Linked DNA regions of Spirosoma aureum. Each later gene encodes a partner of the first gene's protein in a complex. Links are inferred from orthologs where the notes say so. Each region holds a gene or a part of one and is shown in the gene's direction. Other genes may lie near its edges.

Region 1 (11,600 bases):
CGTATCTCTTCAGTAAAGAACAGGTAGGCTTACTGTCTTTGCTTGTCTCGGTGTCGCTCGTTCTGGCTCAGGCATCGAATCTGGGATTAAATAGTGCTGGTGGGCGATATTTTCCGTATTTCCGCAATATCGATCGGCAGCATAACGGCTATCTATTCATCGCGACCCTGACAACCATTCTTGGCTGCTGCCTCTGCGCACTGGTTTTATGGCTGGCCCGTCCGTGGGTAATTGAGCAATATCAGGCTCAGTCAGCGCTGTTTGTCGACTATTATTATCTGCTCATTCCACTGATGCTGTTTACGGTTTTTTTTGCCGTATTCGACAACTACGCCCGACTCCTGTATGACCCCGTTACAGGCACCCTGCTCCAGCAACTAGTACAGCGCGTGCTTATTTTGCTGGCAGGCATTCTCTACTGGTTCGGCTGGGTTACGTTTCCCCAGTTTCTGGGCGTTTGGCTACTGGCCTTTCTGGTACCTATGATATTGATGATTTACAGCGTAGCCCAGGATGAGTCGCTCTTCCTCAACCGCCGTTTCATCGCTGTTGGCCCCGAGCTGCGAAACAATCTGATTCGCTATTCAGCCCTTACTTTAACCACGGCATTATCAACCCAGATCATCTGGACCATCGATAAAGCCATGCTCAGTACCAGTAAAGGGCTCGACGATACGGGTGTATACAGTACGGCTTCCTACTTTGCCAGTGTGATCGCCTTACCCGCCACGGCACTCTACAAAGTATCGGGCACACTTATTGCCGAATCGTGGAAGGCCAACGATATGGACAATATTATGACCATCTACCGCAAAAGCTGCCTTAATCAACTCATTGCGGGCTGTCTTGTCTTTGTTGGTGTTGCGGTCAACTTGCCCACTGTTTTTGCCGTACTACCGGCCGGTTACGAAGCCGGTTATTACGTGATCTTATGGCTGGGTCTGAGCAAACTGATCGATATGGCGACCGGCGTTAATGGTGTAATTTTGGGCACATCACGGTATTATGCCTACGATTCTATCTTTTTCGTATTGCTGATTTTCGTTACTATACTGGCCAATAAACTGCTAATTCCACAATACGGTATGAATGGAGCGGCCGTTGGTGCGGTGCTGGCCACATTCTTGTATAATTTTGCCCGGACAGTGCTGGTGGGCATCAAATTTGGCCTTCAGCCATTTACCTGGCGTAACCCAGCCGTTATTGCACTAGCTGCCCTGGTCTGGTTTCTGGTTGAGCTGGTGCCACATACTACGGGCTCATGGTTGCTATTAGGCATCGATGTTGCAGTACGTTCGTCGGCCATAACCGCGCTGTTTCTGGCAGGCGTTTATGTGTTCAATCTATCACCCGATGCCAGCGAATTGATGAATTCCGTCTGGCAGCGCATCAAAAAATTAAACGCTTAACAAAGCATACCCTCCCGTTATACCATGCGGAAACTCCTTATCCAACTATTCGGACTCGATCTTCTGTATAAAGTTCGTAAATCGCCCGTCGTTAACTTTTTGCCCCGAATCAGACAGGCCAGCCGAAGTTATAATTACCGGTACGGACAAATTTTGCGCTGGGGCGTAACCTCACGAGAGGATACCAACTTCACCTACGAATTAACGGAGGATAACATTCTGTATCTGGCTCATACGGTGGCCGTGGTGGCCAATGTTAAACCAGAAACCGTGTTAACCTATATTCGGGAAGCCCAGACCGATGATGTGCTCCGTCAGTATATTCTGGAAAAAACCAAAACCTCGTCCTATCGTCGGGTGGCCGACCTGCGCGTCGAATTTGGCCGGCGGCTGGGTTGGTATGCACTCGTACGGATTCGCAAGCCCGGTGTCGTGATCGAAACGGGAGTCGACAAAGGATTAGGAGCGGTTTTGCTTTGCTCGGCACTACTTCGTAATCGCGCCGAAGGCAAACCGGGTCGTTACTATGGCACTGACATTGCGCCCAAAGCAGGTTATCTGCTCGATGGACAGTATCGGGAAGTTGGACAGGTGCTTTATGGGGACTCACTCACAAGCCTGAAAGCCTTCAGCGACCCAATTGATCTGTTCATCAACGACAGCGACCATTCGTCGCAGTACGAACACGATGAATACCGGGTTGTATTGCCAAAGCTGAGCCCGACCGGAATTCTTTTAAGCGACAATGCCCACGAAACGGGCGTACTGTCGCGGTTGTCGCTTGAGGTAGGGCGTAAGTTCGTTTATTATCAGGAGGTTCCAAAAGAACACTGGTATCCCGGAGCTGGCATTGGTTTTTCGTATTCCTAGGTATTTATGTGGCTTTTTCGCTATCTCTTCACGAACCTGTACCGAGCGATCCAGACGCCTAACGGACGCCATCTGTTGTGGCTATTTTTTCGGTATGCCGGTCGACCGCGTCACCAGAGCGGTATGATTCCGTTTCTGCATTACCGTTTTCAGGTGCCGGATGCACTTTCATTTGTGTGGCAGTTCAAAGAGATTTTTGCCGACGAATCGTACCGTTTTCAGACAGATTCGGCTGAACCAGTCATTCTGGATTGCGGGGCTAATATTGGCTCAAGCCTGGCTTATTTCCGGCAGAATTACCCCAAAGCCAGGATTATTGCTTTTGAAGCCGATCCCGACATTGGTGCTGTACTCAGCCAGAACTTAACGTCCAATCGGATCGAAGGCATTGAGGTTGTTAATAAGGCGGTTTGGGTCAATGATGAAGGGATCGATTTCGGGAGTGGCGAAGCCGATTCGGCCTCACTATTCTCAGAAACCAATCGTCGACGGGTGCCGTCGGTTCGTCTTCGGGACTACCTGCTGCGGGAACTCCGTGTCGATATGCTGAAAATTGATATTGAAGGAGCCGAGACCGATGTTCTGATGGATTGCCATGATGCATTGGCCCATGTTCGTAATCTGTTCATCGAATATCATGCCTACATCGGGCATCCACAAACCCTCGGGGCGGTTGTGCAGATTCTGGAAGAAAATGGATTCCGTTATTATATAGACAGCAACCAATCGCGCATTCGACCGTTCATCAATCACCGTTACCGCGGCAATGATGTGATGGATCTGCAACTAAATATTTTCGCTTATCGCCCGTGAGAGTTACGCACCTGAGCACCTACCATCTTTTTGGCGGAGCAGCCGTAGCTGCCAACCGGTTGCATCAGGCTTTGTTGAAAGCTGGGCAGTTCGGCGGATCAGTCGAAAGCACGCTACTGGTCGGCACTTCGAACCGTCAGGAAAAACACCGCCCGGCGCCGGGCGTTATGTATCTGGCCAATAATTTCCTGGCTGAACAAACTGCGTTCGGTCGATTTGTGGCCGAACGTTTGTATTTTCTTCCCTACGAACGCGACCACTCGGTTCGGTTTCAGTTCTCACCAGCCGCATTTGGGGCTACTCTGGACTTCCATCAGGCTATTCAGCAAGCGGATATTGTGCATCTGCACTGGATCAACTTTGGCTTTCTGTCCCTCGATGGCCTGCGTGCGCTGATCGATCTGGGTAAACCCATAGTCTGGACGCTTCATGATCAGTGGGCGTTTACGGGTGGGTGCCATTATTCGCGTGGCTGTGATCACTATCTGACGCACTGTCGGCAATGTCCTTATCTTAAAAAACCGGGCGAGCACGATCTGTCGTACAAAATCTTCGAGAAGAAAAACGCGGCTTTCGCTGATGCTAACATCCATTTTACGCCCCCAAGCCGGTGGTTATCAGATGAAGGTATCCGCAGTAAGCTGCTACGATCATTCCCGTTCACGATCATTCCCTACGCAATCGATCAGGAGATCTTTCAGCCTATTGATCGTTCGGTAGCCAATGCCCGGATTGAAATTCCAGATACAGACATACCCCGGCTCTTATTCGGCAGTGCAAACGTAACAGATTCACGCAAGGGATTCCGGTATTTCGCGGAAGCGCTAACCCTGCTTCATCAGCAGCAACCCGACCTGGAACTCGAAGTGCTGATCTTTGGGAAGGGCCGTTCCTATCTGTTCAATGAATTGCCGTTTACGGTACGACACCTCGGCATTCTGACGACTGAAGACGCTATTGTAGCGGCCTATAATGCAGCCGATGCGATGGTTGTACCCTCGCTGGAAGACAACCTACCTAATACCGTTATTGAGGCTTTGTCCTGCGGAACGCCAGTTGTTGGCTTTCGGACTGGGGGCATTCCCGAAATGATCGACCACCAGCAGAACGGCTATCTGGCAGATGTCGGGTCAGCACAACAGCTGGCCGATGGTATGGCTTTTGTTCTGACTCATCAGCACCCGGAAATGTTACGTCAGGCTGCCCGTCAGTCGGCAGAATTACGCTTTTCAGAGGACGTAGTCGCCAGACAGCATATAGAGTTATATAGCCAATTAATGAGTGAATGAGTGAAAGAGCGAATGAGTGTAAAAACGACAAATCTCATTCACTCTTTCACTCTTTCACTCACTCTTTCACTCATTAAAAAATGCCAACCGTTTCCATCATTACCATCACTTACAATGCCGAGCGGTTTCTGGAACGCACAATCCAGAGTATTGTGACGCAAGAGGCAACCGATTATGAATACATTGTGGTTGATGGAGCCTCAAAAGATGGAACTCTGCCCATTATTAAGCGTTATGAGCGTTCTATTACCCAATGGGTATCAGAACCCGACAAAGGGCTTTACGACGCCATGAACAAGGGTTTACACCGTGCTACCGGCGAGTATGTATGGTTCATGAATGCTGGCGATGAATTATATGATGCACAAACACTAGCTAACCTATTGGCACGGATTAGAATCAGTCAGGCAGATGTGTATTACAGCGACGCGCTCTTCGTCCGTGACAATGGTGGACAGCATTCGGGGGCAGCGGTTGGCCTCAGGAGTGAAGTTACACCGCATGCATTACCGAAAAAATTAACCTGGCAGGATATGAGCATGGGTATGAAGGTCTGCCATCAGGCCTTTGTAGCCCGGCGATCCATTGCGCCAGATTACCCGGCCAATAACCTTAGCGCCGACCTGGACTGGGAAATAAACTGTTTGAAAGCGGCCCAAAAAATAGAATTCCTGCCTTTTGTGTTATGTAAGTATTTGGTAGGTGGCTTATCGGTGCAACAACATCGGCAATCACTTCTTGATCGCTTTTCGGTGCTCGTGTCGCATTTCGGGTTATTTCCAACTCTTTTAAATCACGGCCGTATCGTATGGCGCTCTCTGGTTTATAGAGCCAGGCAGACCTGATAAGGGTTTCAGGGTTTTTAAAGGCTTCGGCTCATTTGCCCTCTATTCTATGGTTTTTATGAAAATTACAGGAATGAAAGGGGAAATTGTCAGAAGCATGCCTTTAGATTGTGAAATGCGGATAAATTTGCGGGGTTTATTACAAGAAAACCCTAAGTTCTTGTCCTTTTCCTGTAAAAAATAGACTTGATCAATGAAACGAATTGCTGTTTTTACCTCGGGTGGTGATGCGCCGGGTATGAACGCCTGTATCCGGGCCGTTGTCCGGGGAGCGGTCTATCACGGTCTCGAAGTATTTGGTATCCGCCGGGGGTACAGCGGGATGATAAATGGTGATATTTTTCAGATGTCCTCCCACTCGGTGAGCAACATTGTTCAACGAGGAGGTACCATCCTGAAATCGGCCCGTAGTAAAGAATTTATGACGCCCGAAGGCCGCACCAAGGCCCACGAGCAACTGCAAAAGTTTGGTATCGAAGGATTAGTCGCGATTGGTGGGAATGGTACATTTACCGGAGCCACCATTTTCTACGACGAATACGGTATTCCAACAGTTGGCGCCCCCGGCACCATCGACAATGACCTTTACGGAACAGACTATACGATCGGTTTCGATACGGCTGTGAATACAGCGCTGGAAGCTATTGATAAAATTCGCGATACGGCCGACTCGCACGACCGCATCTTTTTTATTGAAGTAATGGGCCGAGATTCGGGTTACATTGCTATTCAGTCGGGTATTGCGGGTGGTGCCGAGCTAGTGATGGTCCCAGAAGTACTGACGCCTATTTCGGAAGTTGTTGAAACGCTCAAATCGGGCTGGAGCCGCCAGAAATCATCATCCATCATCGTTATTGCTGAAGGTGAAGAGGAAGGAAACGCTACCGAAATTTCCGAGAAGATTCGTGCGCAGGTACAATCGGACATTGATATGCGCGTAACGACGTTGGGGCACATCCAGCGCGGGGGTGTTCCAACCGCCTATGACCGCATTCTGGCTAGTCGTCTGGGTCTTGGTGCCCTGGAGGGTTTAATGAACGGCGAAAAGAACGTTATGGCCGGTATTGTGAATAACGAACTGGTTTACACGCCCTTCCGCGACACGATCCGTTTGCCAAAGCCCATCAACGAAGACTTGCTTCGCATGGTGAAGATACTGAGTGTTTAAATAAGTCAGGACTTTCGTTGAGAAGTGTGCCACGGTTATTTTGGGCTCATAGTAACCGTGGCACGCTTCTTAACGAATGCTCTGCAAGTAATGATGCATGATGCGGGAATAACTGAGTTATGCATTATCCCATTAGATATAGCCGACTACCCAATACATAGAATACCCCACTAGTTCTTTCACTAAAAAGTAAGAATCAGAGAAGGCATCTTCATTGGGGAATAGCCATTCGCTAGGCATAAATGAACGTCGACCGCTCATAAAAGCGCCCGGAAAAGGCAGCACTGGAATGCCTTCTTTCCGAAAACAACCGACTGCCCGGCGCATATGAAAAGCGGATGTTATCAATACATATTGGCTTTTCGGAAATCGTTCGCGTAAAATTTTCGCCGAAAACAGAGCGTTCTCGTGCGTGTTTCTCGATTTGTTTTCTAGTACGATATCTGCTGAGCGAACGCCCGCCAACACAAGAAATTGAGCCGACAGCTGACCTTCATTACTAACGCTTTTCACCTGAAACGGTAAATCGCCCGAACCACCGCTGATCAGAATTTTCTGAACAGCCCCTTTCTTATACAAATACAATGCCTGCCCAAGCCGATCGGCCTCATGACTCAATAGAAATCGATGATCAGGGGTTTCTTTTGAAACGTTGATTATACCCCCTGTCAGCACAACAGCTACTTTTTGGGTTGAATCCAAAGGCACAGTTGCTGGCGAATATTCCCAGCACAATTCCAGTTCATTGATCAGGAAAGCATTACCGAAACAATAAAATACAACAAGCGTAACAACAATCATTCGACGGCGAACGACCGGCTTTTTCGTAACCAATGCCAGCACTAAGGCAGCCAGGAGCCAGCCCGCTGGCGTCAGCAGGTAATAAAGTGTTTTAGAAAAGAAATAAAACATAGACTATTGTTAGCGTGGCAGGCGTTTTGTAGAGGATAAATTCCTGAACTAAATCATGTAAATTTGTCTCTATTCAGCCGCGAAGATACACATCCGCTTGTATGAAAAATCTCCTACTTACCGCTCTGTTTGGCTTGTTTCTCACAACCTGTCTACAGGCGCAATCTACTAACCCTCCGGCTCAATCTGAGGGTTTCAAAATCACAGCCCATGTTCAGGGAATAAAGGATACAACCTGCGTACTGGCTCACTACTTCGGTGCTGGTCAGTATATTCCGAAAGATACTGCCCGCGTCGATGTCAACGGCAATATGGTTTTTGAAGGCAAGAAGCACCTTCCGGAAGGGCTATACATCGCCGTAACACCCAAAAATCGCTACATCGAATTGTTGATGACAAACGATCAGGAATTCTCGTTCGCGACTGATACGGCCAATGTCATCAAAAATATGAAAGTTACCGGCTCCAAAGAGAACGAACTGTTCTACACTTATCAGCAGGGGCTCGGAAGTTTTTATGATGAAGCAAAAGCGCTGGAAGTAGAGAAGAAACTCCGGAATGATGCCACTTCGGCCGCCATGGTAAACCAGAAAATGAGCGATTTGCAGAAAAAGGCGCAGATGTACCGCGAGCAGTTCTTTAAAGAAAATAACAACACGTTTGCCGTTAAACTGATAAAAGCATCGGCCGAACCCGACGTACCACCAGCTCCCAAACTGGCTAACGGTCGGCCCGACTCGGTATGGGTTTTTAATTATTTCAAAAGCCACTTCTGGGATGATTACGATTTTGCCGATGAGCGTTTTGTGCGTACGCCCATTCTACAGAAGAAAATTGACCGCTACCTTAAGGAACTGACTGTACAAACGCCCGATTCGCTCATCAAAGAAGCTGACCTGATGGTAGGAAAGGCAAGAGCAGGCAAGAGTAAGGAAGTACTATCATACACTGTCTGGTATATAACCAGTCAGTATGAACAACCCAAAGTAATGGGCACGGATGGTCTATTTGTCCACATGTTCGAGAAGTACTACGCTACGGGGATCATGCCCGTATCCGATTCGTCAACGATCAAGAACATTGGCGATCGCGTCAAGACGCTGAAACCGTTGTTAGTTGGTAAGATTCTTCCGGCACCGGTGGTCAGCGATACACTACGTCGGCCGGTCGCCTTCCAGAACATCAAGTCTGATTACACCGTCGTTTTCTTTTATGATCCGCATTGTGGCCATTGCCGTGAGAGCGCGCCGAAACTCCAGAAATTCGTTGATACCTATAAAGGCAAGGGCGTAGAAGTTGTCGCCATCGCCATTGATCAAAGCCCGGAAGAATGGAAGAAATTTATCCGCGAATTCAAACTGGGGAATGCCATCAACGGCTATGATTTTGCGTCACGCACGGACTATCGGCATCAATATGATGTCTGGACAACGCCGACAGTGTATGTGCTCGATAAAAATAAGAAGATCATTGCCCGCAAACTCCCTGTTGAGCAAATTGAAGACTTCGTGCTTTTCCACAAACGCCAGCATGCTGCCCAAGGTGCGCCAAAGCCTGCTGTTGCTCCAGCCAACGCAAAGGCAAGCGTAAAAAAATGATTGAGTGATTAATTGATAGAATGATTGAATAGCCTGGATTTACGTTATTCAATCATTCTATCAATTAATCACTCAATCTTCCCGCCGGGTTATTTCATTTTCGTTCGCTTCACCAGATAAGACGTCAGGATCTGATCAAATCCTTCGGCAATATCGGCCTCGATAAAATCGATTTTATACTGCCCACAACGCATTTTCAAATCCTGAAAATACGATTTTACGGCCTGCTGATAGGTTTCGCGAACCTGATTCGGCTGAAGCTTTACTTTCTCGCCTGTTTCGAGGTCAATAAATTCATAGGGACGTTCCTCGAAGGCAAACTCTTCTTCTGTTTTTTTGTCCGTAACGTGGAATAAAAGAACCTCATGGAGGTTATGCCGAAGGTGCTGTAAAGCAGCAAACAACGTATCGGCCTTATCGGCATTTTCAAACATATCACTAAAGATGACCACCAGCGACCGTTTGTTAATTTTTTCGGCAACCTGATGGATGACGTCAGCCGCCGATGTTTTGCGAAGGGGCTTAGGCTGTAACATCAATTGATCCAGTTGCGTAAACAGCTTATGAACGTGCGAAGGTGTCGATTTTACCGGCGTCTGCAAGTCAATCGTATCGGCAAAGGTAGTCAGGCTAACCGCATCCTTCTGTCGCTGAAGCATATACGCCAGGCAGGCAGCGGCCATGACACTGAATGTCATCTTACCATAATTCGACTCTGGGTAGTACATCGACGACGATGTATCGATCAGAAGGTGGCAGCGCAGATTCGTTTCTTCCTCGTAGCGTTTAACGAAAAGTTTTTCGGTTTTTCCGTAGACCTTCCAGTCGATGTGGCGAGTTGTTTCGCCGGTATTATAAAGCCGATGTTCGGCAAATTCGACCGAGAACCCATGGAAAGGCGATTTATGTAGACCGGTAATAAATCCTTCGACTAGCTGACGAGCCAGAAACTCGACGTTGCCAAACGAGCGGACCTGCCCCAGATTAAGCGTTTGTTTCATAATTGTTGTCGTTGATTAGCTAACGAAGCAATAAACTGCCAGCGTGTCTACAAGCTACAAATGATATGCCGGATAACAAAAAAACCGTTCAACGCCCGCGTCAGGAATTGCACGGATGAGCGTTGAACGGTTCGGCAGCAGAATGCGGACCTCAGGTCCGCACCGGATCACAACACAGGCTCCAGCAACGGCTGGAAAGCATCTGGTGTGTTGAAGGGTGATGAAGGCACTAAGGCAGCTAAAGCTTGTCCTTTGCCAACGACACGAAGCGATACATTGGCAACACCTTTAGAAACCATGCCCAGTGCCTGGGCAGCTGCGTGCGTGAGATCGATCACACGGCTTTTTGAAAATGGGCCCCGATCATTGATTCGTACAATTACCGAACGGTGGTTGTCGAGGTTAGTGACCTCGACTAACGTGTTTAATGGTAGTGAACGGTGGGCACCTTCGAGGGCTAACGCGCTAACGCGCTCACCATAAGCGGTCTTACGACCATTGAACTTCTTGGAATAAAAAGACGCTTTGCCTTTCTGTATGAGGCTCGGAAGAGCCTCAGCCGATTTTATATTGCTAAAAAACAACATAAGGGACATGATATAACTCATACAGCTTTTGGTTACGTGAAAAAATAAACGAAGGTCAATCAGTTGTAAATTCCGATCTCCTCCGTCCCCAAAAAGTGCAATTCCTATAAAACAAAGATAGCTCAAATGAACCTAACTACCAAGCATTTAGTCAAAAAACTGTAGAATGGACTCTACAACCTTACCGCTTTTCGGGGCAAAATGACCCCGAAATATATTTACGGCCATTATTTTTGTTCTGCCTTGATTGCCCGTATCTTTAGCCTTTACGATGTACTAAACCTCACTGATTGTGGACGAAAGAGAACGGGAAAAGATCTATTCCAAGCGGGTTCGGGCGGGTAAACGGACGTATTTTTTCGACGTCAAATCGACTCGTGCCAACGATTATTATTTGACCATTACCGAGAGCCGACGACACCCGCAGGGCGATGGATTTGTGTATGAAAAACATAAGATCTTTCTTTATAAAGAAGACTTCGATAAATTTATCGAAGCCCTTCAGGAAACAGTGGAACACGTTAAAAGCGAACTCATGCCCGATGTCGATTTTTCGCAGTTTGCACAACGCGATGAACAGGACGACTTCGCCAGCGAATTGAAGTGGGAATAAATGAATTTTTTATCGACAAACTTTCGTTTATGAATTAACTATACACGCTTACTTTTGACCAGTACCAGGCTCATTACCTGATTCATCAGCCTTGGCTCCGCGCCGAAGGCTTTTTTTGTTGTAATTTTGCAAAAACAATGAGTGAATTGTGAATGAGCGAATGAGTGAAGCCTATACGATAGGATAGTCACTTATTCATTCATTCACTCATTTTTAATTGACTATGGGACTTCAATGTGGTATCGTGGGTTTGCCAAATGTGGGTAAATCAACGCTTTTTAACGCGATTTCGAGTGGGAAGGCCGAAGCCGCCAATTACCCATTCTGTACAATAGAACCAAACGTTGGGGTTGTAACCGTACCCGATGAGCGTTTGGATACGCTCGAAGAACTGGTGAAGCCCCAAAAGGTGGTACCAACCATCATTGAGTTTGTCGACATTGCCGGATTGGTTAAAGGAGCCAGTCAGGGTGCCGGATTAGGCAATAAGTTCCT
Region 2 (10,305 bases), 2.4 Mb from region 1 along the record:
GATTTCGTCGTCGTCCGCACGGTTAAACTGGTATAACCCAACTGATCCCGGTACGCAGTTCGACCTTCGCTATCGGGCGGTCGGTGAGGCAAACTGGGTGACCATCAGCAATGTAAGTAGTGCCACCACAGGAGGAAATTATTCCATTAGCGGATTATCCAATCAGACAACGTATGAATGGCAGATCAGAACCTTGTGCTCACAAACGGAAAGTTCAACGTTTTCAGCTGGCCCCAACTTCGTTACCCAATGTAAATCACCCGATTATCTGACACAGACACCCCTGGTTACATCGGCTTTTTTATCCTGGGGCCAGGCAGGTGTTGATGTAAGCTATGAGGTATTTTATCGGCTGGCAGGCACGTCTGCCTGGACAACTGTGAGTAATCTAACCAGCACCCATACGGTCATTTCCGGGCTGACCGGAAACACCAGCTATGAGTGGCAGGTCAGAAGCCAGTGTACCAACGGTATCAATGCCGCTCCATCGGGCATCAATACATTTACAACATTCACCTGTAGTACACCGTACAATTTAAACGTCACTAATCTGACCATGACGACGGCTCGATTGAACTGGAGCTTTGCCAATGCCGACGCAGGCACACGGTATGAAGGCCGTTATCGGGTGGTCGGTGCAACCGACTGGATCACCCTCTCAAATCTAAGCAGCGATCAGGGGCAGGGTTATTTCGATCTATCCGGACTGGCCATTGATACGCAATACGAATGGCAGATCCAAACGCGTTGTTCATCCACCGAAAGTTCAGCGTTTACTTCCTCTAATACCTTCAAAACACTTCCCGTATGCACCAGTATGTACACCGTTAAAACAGGTTCATGGAATGATGCCAGCGTCTGGTCCTGTGGTCGACTTCCCCTCAGCACGGACCCAGTTCAGATTAAGCATCTGGTAACGGTGCCGAGCAATTATTTGGGTAGTGTCCTGAGCATTACCTATGATGCAGGCCAGAAATTACAATTTAATTTCGGGAGCCGGTTAAAAATGGGGCAGTAATTCCGGAAAAGAGCAATCTTCATAGTGGAAAGTTAAACACCCAAATGGTTGATCATCAATTGACATATCGTACAGCAACTGCTAGTGATATTCCCAACATCGCTCGGCTAACGCTGAAATCGTATCACGATTATAAAGCTGTTTTGACGCCCATCAACTGGGCCAGGATGGAGGCTAATTTGTCAAATGAAAACTTGTACGCGGACTTGCTGGGTAAAGCGACCACATTTGTCTGTGAAGCAAACTGCCGGTTGGTTGGCGTGATATTTTTGATGCCAAACGGCAACCCGACCTCTATTTTTCCCGCAGACTGGAGTTATATCCGATTATTGGGCGTTGATCCAGATTACCGGGGCTTGCGTATTGGCCGAAAACTCACGGAACTTTGTATTCATCACGCGAAGTCAACGGGTGAGATTGGGATAGCACTGCACACCAGTGAATTCATGAATGCCGCCCGGTCAATGTATGAGGAGCTGGGTTTCAGGCAGGCGAAAGAATTACCACCCATGTTTGACAAACGATACTGGCTTTACAAGCTAAGTTTCTCGCCTATTGATAGGGACAATCAATAGGAGGTCCAGGACGACGCTACGATCCAGCGAGCGACTGGTTAGACTCATCTGCCAGTTCTTCAACGCTTTTTTTGATGAGTAAGACAGTCGTTCGCCAGTAAAATTCCAGATGTTTTTGAATTGACTCAGTCGGGAAGTTTTCGATGGAAAGCGCCAATAGTGTCTGGTTATCGATGGGAGTTAATGTAAACTCAAGGATTGAATAATTTTCTGGCTTGTCGGGGAGTCGGGACACAGAACTTAAATGACTGTACCTTAGCTTACGTTCATTATCATATTGTAGGACCATTCCTTTATTTTCAAATGGCACGTGATGAAAACCACGAATGAAAATTGGAGTGTTGATATCCCAGGTCGTATCGACCTCTATTTTCGTTTCAGGCTCACCCAACCAGGTAGCCATTAATTCAGGCTTTGTTAAAGCTGCCCACAGGTCAGCAGGTTCACCATTTATCGAAATCGCCGTTGAAAATTTATCCATCATGAACTGGTTTGAATGCCTGCCAGCAACCCGATCAATTCTGCCGCTCTGACCATTTGTTCTCAGGCTGAATTTCCTGCCGTGGCCTAAAAATAGCCCTAAATGTCGGTTCTACACGGCTTATGCCTATCTTTAAGTGACAATTTTCATTCAACTTATCCCGAAAAAAGCCATGGATGCAAAAGACTATGATTTCGAAGAAAAATGGAAGCAATTCGAAGAATCGGGGAAGGAATTCTCCGGAGCCGTTGGCGCAGTGGCAGGAACATTGATCGGAATTTCCGTATTAGGGCTGAGCGCCCCTGTCATGTATTTTACCCGAAGAGCCGCTGGTAAAGAAGCGACGGAAGCTCTACGGGAAACCGGAGCAAAGGTTGTGGAAAAAACCAAATGGATGAGCGAGTTTGGCCGGTTTACCGGAAAGAAGTTCGGCCCCAAACTATTAGGAACTGTTCTGTTTGGGGTAACCGGCTTGCTTTCCAGTGAGGAATAGGAACTCGATTAGCGGGCAGGTAAGCCTACATTCAGCATGATAAGTATTGCAAACCTTATCTCAATCTGAACTTATTTTAAGTTGTGTAGATCAGGCTGGGCCATACTGGCAACTGGTGCTCATCAGTAGCGGAGGTCAACTTCCTGTTAAATAACGTTAAGGGATAGGGCAACCTTTTTATTACTTCCACGAACGGCTCAACTTTGTGAGCAACTTAAAAGGGAATCATGGGGTGCTTTCGTCTACTTTTACTTATTACGTTGATAATCAGTTTAACGGCCTGTAATCGGTTAAGCAATGATCCTCCGGCAAGCTATACCTATCAGCTTCCCGAACCGATCGCCGATGGTTGGTCCGTTGCGTCGCTCCAGAGTCAGCAGTTGGACCCCAGGTCGATTGAACAGTTAACCGATCAAATTCTGACCGAACAATACCGGAATATCCATAGCCTGCTGATTGTCAGAAACGGGAAACTGGTCTATGAAAATTACTTCAATGGCTACACCCAATCCATTCCCGAGAACATTTACTCGGCAACGAAAAGCATCACCTCGGCATTGGTTGGTATTGCAGTCGACAAACACCTGATCAAGAGCATCGATGATAAAGTAGTCGATTATTTTCCCCAATACACCGATTTGCCGAACCTGACTTCCGCCAAAAAGCAGATATCCATCCGTGATTTGCTAACGATGAGTTCTGGCCTGGAGTGTGCCGATGACGACCCGCAATCAGCGGGCAACGAAGCAACGATGTACCAGTCGCCGGATTGGATTCGCTATACGCTTGGCCTGCCGATGAAAGCGAATCCCGGAACCATGAGCAACTATTGCACCGGGGGCGTTGCGGTATTGGGGGGCATTCTTCAACAGGCGACGGGAAAAACCGTTGATGAATTTGCGCAGGCGTATTTATGGAATCCGCTGGGTATTGGGCCGATTCGCTGGGATCGCATGCCGACCGGTCAGGTTAACACCAGTGGGCGGATGTTTATTCGGCCGCGCGACATGGCGAAACTTGGACAGCTATTTCTGGATAAAGGGAAATGGCAGGACCAGCAGGTACTTTCCGCCAATTGGGTGGACGAATCGACCCGAAAACAGGTCGTATTGCGTGATCAGGAGTACGGTTACTTGTGGTGGCGGAGGCAATTTGTCATGGATGATAAAACCTATCCCGCTTATTATGCGTCGGGCAACGGGGGGCATTTTATTGTCGTTATTCCAAGCCTGAATGTAGTGGTTGTTTCTACGGCAGGGAATTTGAATTCAGGAATCTCGGCGCAGGTATTTCGAATGATCCGGTTCGGTATTCTTCCCGCTTTTTTATGAGTAAGGATGTATTGAATGCACTACTAGTTTATTTATTGATGCTGTTGGCTAACCCGGTTGTGGCTCAGCAGCGAACACAATTCTGGGGACTTACAGCCGGATTTTCTCCCTTACAAATCAAGGATCAGTTCCATTCGGATTATACCTACCGGGGAACCGGATTGGGCCTGCAAGCCTACTATGGGCATAACCGATTGAAAACGCAATGGCAACTCGAAGCTGCTTATACGCGGGCAACGCCCCAGTCCATTGTTTCCCGAAAAGCGTCAACTCAGTTTGTGGATTTGACCTTCGATTACCAGTGGCGGTTGTTACCAGTTAGCCGTCTGGACAATCGTGTTCAATATTTCGGGGGCCTTGGGCTTCGACTGACTAACAACACGACGAATTATTCGCCAGATATGGAGGTTTCGACGATTGTGTCCACAGCAGTTGCCTCATTGGGCGTATCGGCGAAGGCAACCTATCAACTGAGCGCCAGACAGCGCATTCAGGGACAGGCATTTGCATCGATCGTTAGTGCGGTTTATCGTCCGGACTATCCCTATTTTGGACGGGATCAAGTCGCTATCAGCTGGTTAGGGAAGGGGCCATTACTGGATGCTCAGGTAACGTATCAGTATCAATTCCATGAACGATACCAGGCTGTTGGTTTCTACAAACTGACTTATTTCCAATACGATCAACCCCGTCCGTTGGTTGGGTTACGCCAACAGGTTGGAATAGGTATTCAGCGGACATTTTAACGGATTAATTACTGTCTGTTCAAGGTGTTGAAATTCAGGAAAATGGGTAGATGGCTTTGCTGGTCAACTCAGCGATAAAGAAAAAGGAATACAAATTCCCCAGGAATAACTGAATGGTAAGCTTCGGAAATCAGCCAAGTCATGAGGCAGGGCAGGAGCAAGCCTAGGCTGGATTCAAGCATATAAACTGAAAAAGCCCCTATTCGTGAATAATTAGGGGCTTTTTCATGATGACCTGTGTAGCGGGGAGCAGGATCGAACTGCCGACCTTAGGGTTATGAATCCTACGCTCTAACCATCTGAGCTACCCCGCCGGATTTGATTTCACAAAAGTAAGCAAAAAATGGGCTGACGCAAAAAAGTGCGTTGACTTTCGCAAAAAAAATCGTTTACCTTTGCTCAGACCGGGTTGCAGTGAATAGTCGCTACTGTTCTAAAGAGCTGACGTACCGGTCTGTAATCCCTGGTCCTTTTCCTAAATAAGTAGACATGGAGAAATTAAAATTTGTTGCCGAATACGAACTCCGGGCATCCCCAAAAATGCTGTTTCCTTACATTAGCACGGCTTCGGGCTTATCACAATGGTTTGCCAATAAAGTAAATACGATGCCGGAACAACGATTCGATTTTCAATGGGACAATGAGAGTCACATCGCGCGACAGGTTTCGATGCGACAGAATAAAGGTGTTCGTTTTGAGTTTTTAGATACAGCCGAAAACGGATCGGATAACAATTATGTCGATTTTCGGGTCGATCAGTCCGAACTTACCCAGTCTACATTTCTACGGATAACCGATTATTCCTCAACGACCGACGAAGACGAACTCCAGGATCTTTGGGATGGTTTAATGGATAAGCTCAGAGAAATTGTTGGTAGTTAATAGTTGTTAATGAATAATGAGAAAGGAACCGTACAGCAGGAACTGAGCGTATACTAGAGAAGCCAGTAAAACATTACCTGCCTGTTTTCGGGTACAATCATTAGACATTAGAATGAAGAAAATAGATAAATTAGTACTCAATTCGTTCTGGGGACCGTTTTTTCTTACACTGGGTGTCGTCATTTTTATCTTCCTGATGCGACTCCTGATGTTCTACATAGACGATTTCGTTTCGAAAGACCTTGATTTAGCAACATTCGGTCGTCTTCTTTTTTACTTTTCCCTGCTAACGATTCCAACCGCACTTCCGCTGGCCGTTCTGCTCTCTTCGCTGATGACGTTTGGTAATCTTGGCGAATTTTTTGAACTGACAGCCATGAAAAGTGCGGGCATTTCACTCACCCGTGCCATGCGTCCGCTGCTCGTGGTTGCTGTTGGCATTAGTTCATTTTCATTCTGGTTCAACAATAGTGTATCGCCCTGGGCTAATCTCAAGGGATATAGCCTACTGTATGACATTAAAACGGCCAAAGCTACGCTAAGTCTAAAAGAAGGAATTTTTTATAATGACCTGCCGGGCTACAGTATTAAAGTTGATCATAAGGTCAAAACCGGTAAAGAAAGCACCACCGGTGATTTACTAAAAGGACTGGTTATTTACAAGCATCCGACAAATGGCCTTGAAACTGGTAATCGGGAGATCATTCTGGCAGATTCGGGGCGGATGTATACCGATAAGGATCGGACATACCTCGTTTTTCAACTGTTCAATGGAAATGATTATCAGGAGTATTCGGGAAATGGAACGGTTAGTTACGCCAGTAATGGCACACCCGTGAAAGGAGCCGAATTTGTTCGGAATGGATTTAAAGACTATCGGCTCGTCATCAGTTTAGAATCGTTCGGCATTAAACGCACGGACGAAAATCAGTTCGAGTACCACGAGTACATGAAAGATTTGAAGCAACTCTCGGACCTGACCGATTCGCTTCGAAAAGATTATAGAAATACGAGCCTGAGTGTTGCCAATACATCGCGACAGTATTACAACTATCAATTTAAAACCAACGTCACCACAAAGCCCGCCGTTGTGGTGAAAGACGGTAAATGGATCGATTCATTACTGAAAAAACAGAATCTTGCTCAGCCCGACCTTGCTCAGGCGGCTTATAGCCAGGCGCAGAATATCCTATCGTATGCCACTTCGAATGTGAACTACCTGACGGAGAAAGAAAAAAATGTCTGGAAATATCAACTGGAGAGCAACCATAAATTTACCCAGGCCATTTCCGTTTTTGTTATGTTCCTGATCGGTGCATCGATGGGCGCTATAATAAAAAAAGGCGGCTTTGGCTTGCCAGTTCTGGTATCGATCGTCTTCTTCATATTTCTTTATGTACTGACACTCACGGGCGATAAATACGCTAAAGATGGCCTGATCTGGGTGCCACTTGGTGCCTGGATGGCTAACCTGGTGCTGTTTCCAGTGGGGCTGTTCCTGATGCAGCGCGCCCGTCATGACTCACGTCTGTTCGATGGCGACGTGTATCGTATCGCCTGGGAGCGGGTAAAGCAGAAATGGGCGACCTACCGGCTACAGGTTCAGGAAGCACGCCTGAAGTCGTCAAACAACGGGTAATTTCACGACTCTAAACTTTTCAGGGGCAGCCTACTGGAAGCTGTCTGTTTTTTTACTATCTTTGCACCCAAATTCAAATTTTGTAATTTTATTTAGCTGTCTGAAGATGTATCTAACGACCGAAAAAAAACAGGAGATCTTCTCCACCTCGGGTCACGCCAAAAGTGCTGGTGACACCGGGTCGGCCGAATCCCAGATCGCGCTGTTCACGTACCGGATCAGTCATTTGACCGAGCACCTGAAAGTTCACAAGCACGATTACGGCACCCAATTAGGTCTTTTAAAATTAGTCGGTAAGCGTCGGCGTCTGCTGAACTACCTGCAACAAAAAGACATCACACGATACCGGGCTATTCTGGCCGCGCTGGGTCTGAGAAAATAATCGGACCACGCACTAAAAAGGGAATCTGCTAAACAGTAGATTCCCTCATTTTTGTGGTTTCTTTAGTGAATTAGTGATTGCTGTTGTGAAAGCGGTTAAGGAAAGAGTTTAATAAAGAGGTTTAAGTACAGAACGGGATTATCTCGGTCTGACATAGCGGTAAAGCTGTAAGAGGGCGTATCCAAAATCTGTTGTATGTTTCAAATCACCACGCAATCCGTTGCGCTGCCCGACGGGCGGGAAATTACCATCGAAACCGGCAAACTGGCCAGACAGGCCGACGGAGCGGTGGTTGTGCGACTGGGCGACACCATGCTGTTAGCCACGGTCGTATCGAGTAAAGAAGCGAAAGAAGGCGTTGATTTCTTACCCCTGTCGGTTGATTACCAGGAAAAATTTGCATCGGCTGGTCGAATTCCTGGCAGCTTTCAACGGCGGGAGGGTCGTTTGGGCGATCACGAAATTCTGATTAGCCGTCTGGTTGACCGCGCGCTGCGGCCGATTTTTCCGGAAAATTACCACGCCGATACCCAGGTAATAATCACATTGATTTCTGCTGATCCGGATGTTCAGCCCGATGCATTAGCCGCCCTGGCTGCGTCGTCGGCTCTGGCCGTATCCGATATTCCGTTCAACGGACCCATTTCTGAAGTACGGGTTGCGAAAATCGATGGTCAGTATAAAATCAACCCCAAAACGGCGGAGCTTGACCGGGCTACGCTCGATCTGATTGTCGCTGCGACCGAAAAAGACATTTGCATGGTGGAAGGCGAAATGAGCGAATGCTCAGAAGCCGAAGTTGTGGAAGCACTTAAAGTTGCTCATGATGCCATCAAGGTGCAGTGTCAGGCGCAAAAAGAATTAGAAGCCAAGGTTGGTAAAACCCAAAAGCGCGAATACAATCACGAAACGCACGACGAAGAACTTCGGGCGGCCGTTCGTGCATATTGCTACGATAAAGTATTCGAAGTGGCAAGTCGGCAGAATCCCAGCAAAAAAGGGCGTTCTGAGGGCTTTAAAGCCGTGCTTCAGGAATACCTGGCTACATTCCCCGAAGGTTCGGAGGTGAATGTAAGCCTGATCAAAACGTATTTCCACGATCTGGAGTGGGAGGCATCCCGCCGACTGGTTCTTGACGAGCGCGTTCGGTTGGATGGCCGTAAACTCGATGAGATCCGCCCCATTTCAGCTGAAGCGGGTTATCTGCCAGGTCCTCACGGATCAGCCCTGTTCACCCGTGGTGAAACCCAGTCGCTGACGACCGTAACCCTTGGTACGAAAGTTGATGAACAAATTGTTGATCAGGCGATGTTTCAGGGATACAGCAAGTTCCTGTTGCACTATAACTTTCCCGGTTTCTCGACGGGTGAAGTAAAACCCAACCGGGGTGCTGGTCGTCGGGAAATCGGTCATGGTAATCTGGCTCACCGTTCGTTGAAAAAAGTATTGCCACCCGAGTCCGAAAACCCCTACACCATACGGGTTGTATCGGATATTCTCGAATCAAATGGTTCGTCGTCGATGGCTACCGTCTGTGCCGGTACAATGGCGCTGATGGATGCGGGGATCAAAATCAAGGCACCGGTAGCCGGTATTGCCATGGGGCTGATTTCGGACGGCGATAAATATGCGGTATTGTCCGACATCCTCGGCGACGAGGATCACCTGGGCGATATGGATTTCAAAGTAACCGGTACCACCAAAGGGATCGTTGCCTGTCAGATGGACCTGAAAGTAGACGGTTTGTCATACGAAGTACTCGCCCAAGCACTGGAGCAGGCTCGTCTGGGACGGCTTCACATTCTTGGCGAAATGGCGAAGGGTATTGCCGACGTCCGGTCAGATCTGAAATCACACGCTCCCCGGGCTATCGTTATCAAGATTGACACCAACCAGATCGGCGCCGTTATCGGACCCGGCGGTAAAGTCGTTCAGGATATTCAGAAAGATTCGGGCGCGGTTGTTAATATCGACGAGCACGACAACGCGGGTTGGGTCAGCATTTTTGCTACCAACAAGGAAAGTATGGACCGGGCCGTTTCACGCGTGAAAGGGATTGTGGCCGTACCTGAGGTTGGCGAAGTCTACGTGGGTAAGGTGAAAACCATTCAGCCATTCGGTGCGTTTGTCGAGTTTATGCCTGGAAAGGATGGACTTTTGCACATTTCCGAGATCAAGTGGGAACGTCTCGAAACCATGGACGGTGTCCTGCAAGTAGGTGAAGAGGTGACGGTAAAATTGATTGACGTGGATAAAAAGACAGGAAAGTATCGTTTATCGCGTAAAGTTCTTCTGCCGAAACCGGAGAACAAAAATGCGTAAGAGATTGTTACTTTTTCGTGTAATGCAACGTCAAAAGTTAGCGTTATATAGCCACCCGAATCGGGGCAACGTATCATGAGACAGCTAAAAATTTCAAAACAGATTACCAACCGCGAGAGCCAGTCGTTAGACAAGTACTTGCAGGAGATTGGTAAAGTAGACCTGCTTACGCCCGATGAGGAAGTAACGCTGGCCCAGAAAATCCGGGAAGGTGATCAACTGTCACTGGAACGGCTGACCAAGGCTAACTTACGTTTCGTCGTGTCTGTAGCAAAACAATATCAGAATCAGGGTCTTTCGTTGGGTGATTTGATCAACGAAGGGAACCTGGGTCTGATCAAAGCCGCCCAGCGTTTTGATGAAACACGCGGGTTTAAATTCATTTCCTACGCCGTTTGGTGGATTCGTCAATCGATCCTGCAAGCGTTGGCCGAGC

Evidence for each region. Proteins that work in one complex are often made in the same cells at the same time.
Region 2: pfkA (region 1) and pnp share a complex: the UniProt entries of both Bacillus subtilis proteins name them as parts of the possible RNA degradosome complex. The link is inferred for Spirosoma aureum from one-to-one orthologs.

Annotation. Positions count from the first base shown.
Region 1 is NZ_CP050063.1:7,267,112-7,278,711, reverse strand. The notes cover bases 4,445-7,406. They hold pfkA (6-phosphofructokinase), read left to right. Parts: upstream 4,445-5,419; coding sequence 5,420-6,394; downstream 6,395-7,406. Other genes in these bases: G8759_RS28965 (YdcF family protein), read right to left, coding at 6,527-7,306; G8759_RS28975 (glycosyltransferase family 2 protein), read left to right, coding at 4,462-5,226. Outside these bases: G8759_RS28995 (lipopolysaccharide biosynthesis protein), read left to right, coding at 1-1,409; G8759_RS28990 (class I SAM-dependent methyltransferase), read left to right, coding at 1,434-2,279; G8759_RS28985 (FkbM family methyltransferase), read left to right, coding at 2,286-3,092; G8759_RS28980 (glycosyltransferase family 4 protein), read left to right, coding at 3,089-4,381; G8759_RS28960 (thioredoxin-like domain-containing protein), read left to right, coding at 7,408-8,904; G8759_RS28955 (DUF58 domain-containing protein), read right to left, coding at 8,994-9,905; G8759_RS28950 (septal ring lytic transglycosylase RlpA family protein), read right to left, coding at 10,073-10,513; G8759_RS28945 (DUF3276 family protein), read left to right, coding at 10,785-11,105; redox-regulated ATPase YchF, read left to right, coding at 11,329-11,600. UniProt on the Bacillus subtilis protein: Catalyzes the phosphorylation of D-fructose 6-phosphate to fructose 1,6-bisphosphate by ATP, the first committing step of glycolysis.
Region 2 is NZ_CP050063.1:4,822,109-4,832,413, forward strand. The notes cover bases 7,313-10,305. They hold pnp (polyribonucleotide nucleotidyltransferase), read left to right. Parts: upstream 7,313-7,742; coding sequence 7,743-9,869; downstream 9,870-10,305. Other genes in these bases: rpsO (30S ribosomal protein S15), read left to right, coding at 7,313-7,547; G8759_RS19075 (sigma-70 family RNA polymerase sigma factor), read left to right, coding at 9,945-10,305. Also shown: G8759_RS19020 (fibronectin type III domain-containing protein), read left to right, coding at 1-1,018; G8759_RS19025 (GNAT family N-acetyltransferase), read left to right, coding at 1,063-1,593; G8759_RS19030 (SRPBCC family protein), read right to left, coding at 1,610-2,077; G8759_RS19035 (hypothetical protein), read left to right, coding at 2,247-2,567; G8759_RS19040 (serine hydrolase domain-containing protein), read left to right, coding at 2,828-3,898; G8759_RS19045 (outer membrane beta-barrel protein), read left to right, coding at 3,895-4,644; G8759_RS19055 (START-like domain-containing protein), read left to right, coding at 5,134-5,526; G8759_RS19060 (LptF/LptG family permease), read left to right, coding at 5,639-7,165; more of rpsO, read left to right, coding at 7,272-7,312. UniProt on the Bacillus subtilis protein: Involved in mRNA degradation. Catalyzes the phosphorolysis of single-stranded polyribonucleotides processively in the 3'- to 5'-direction. Necessary for competence development in Bacillus subtilis.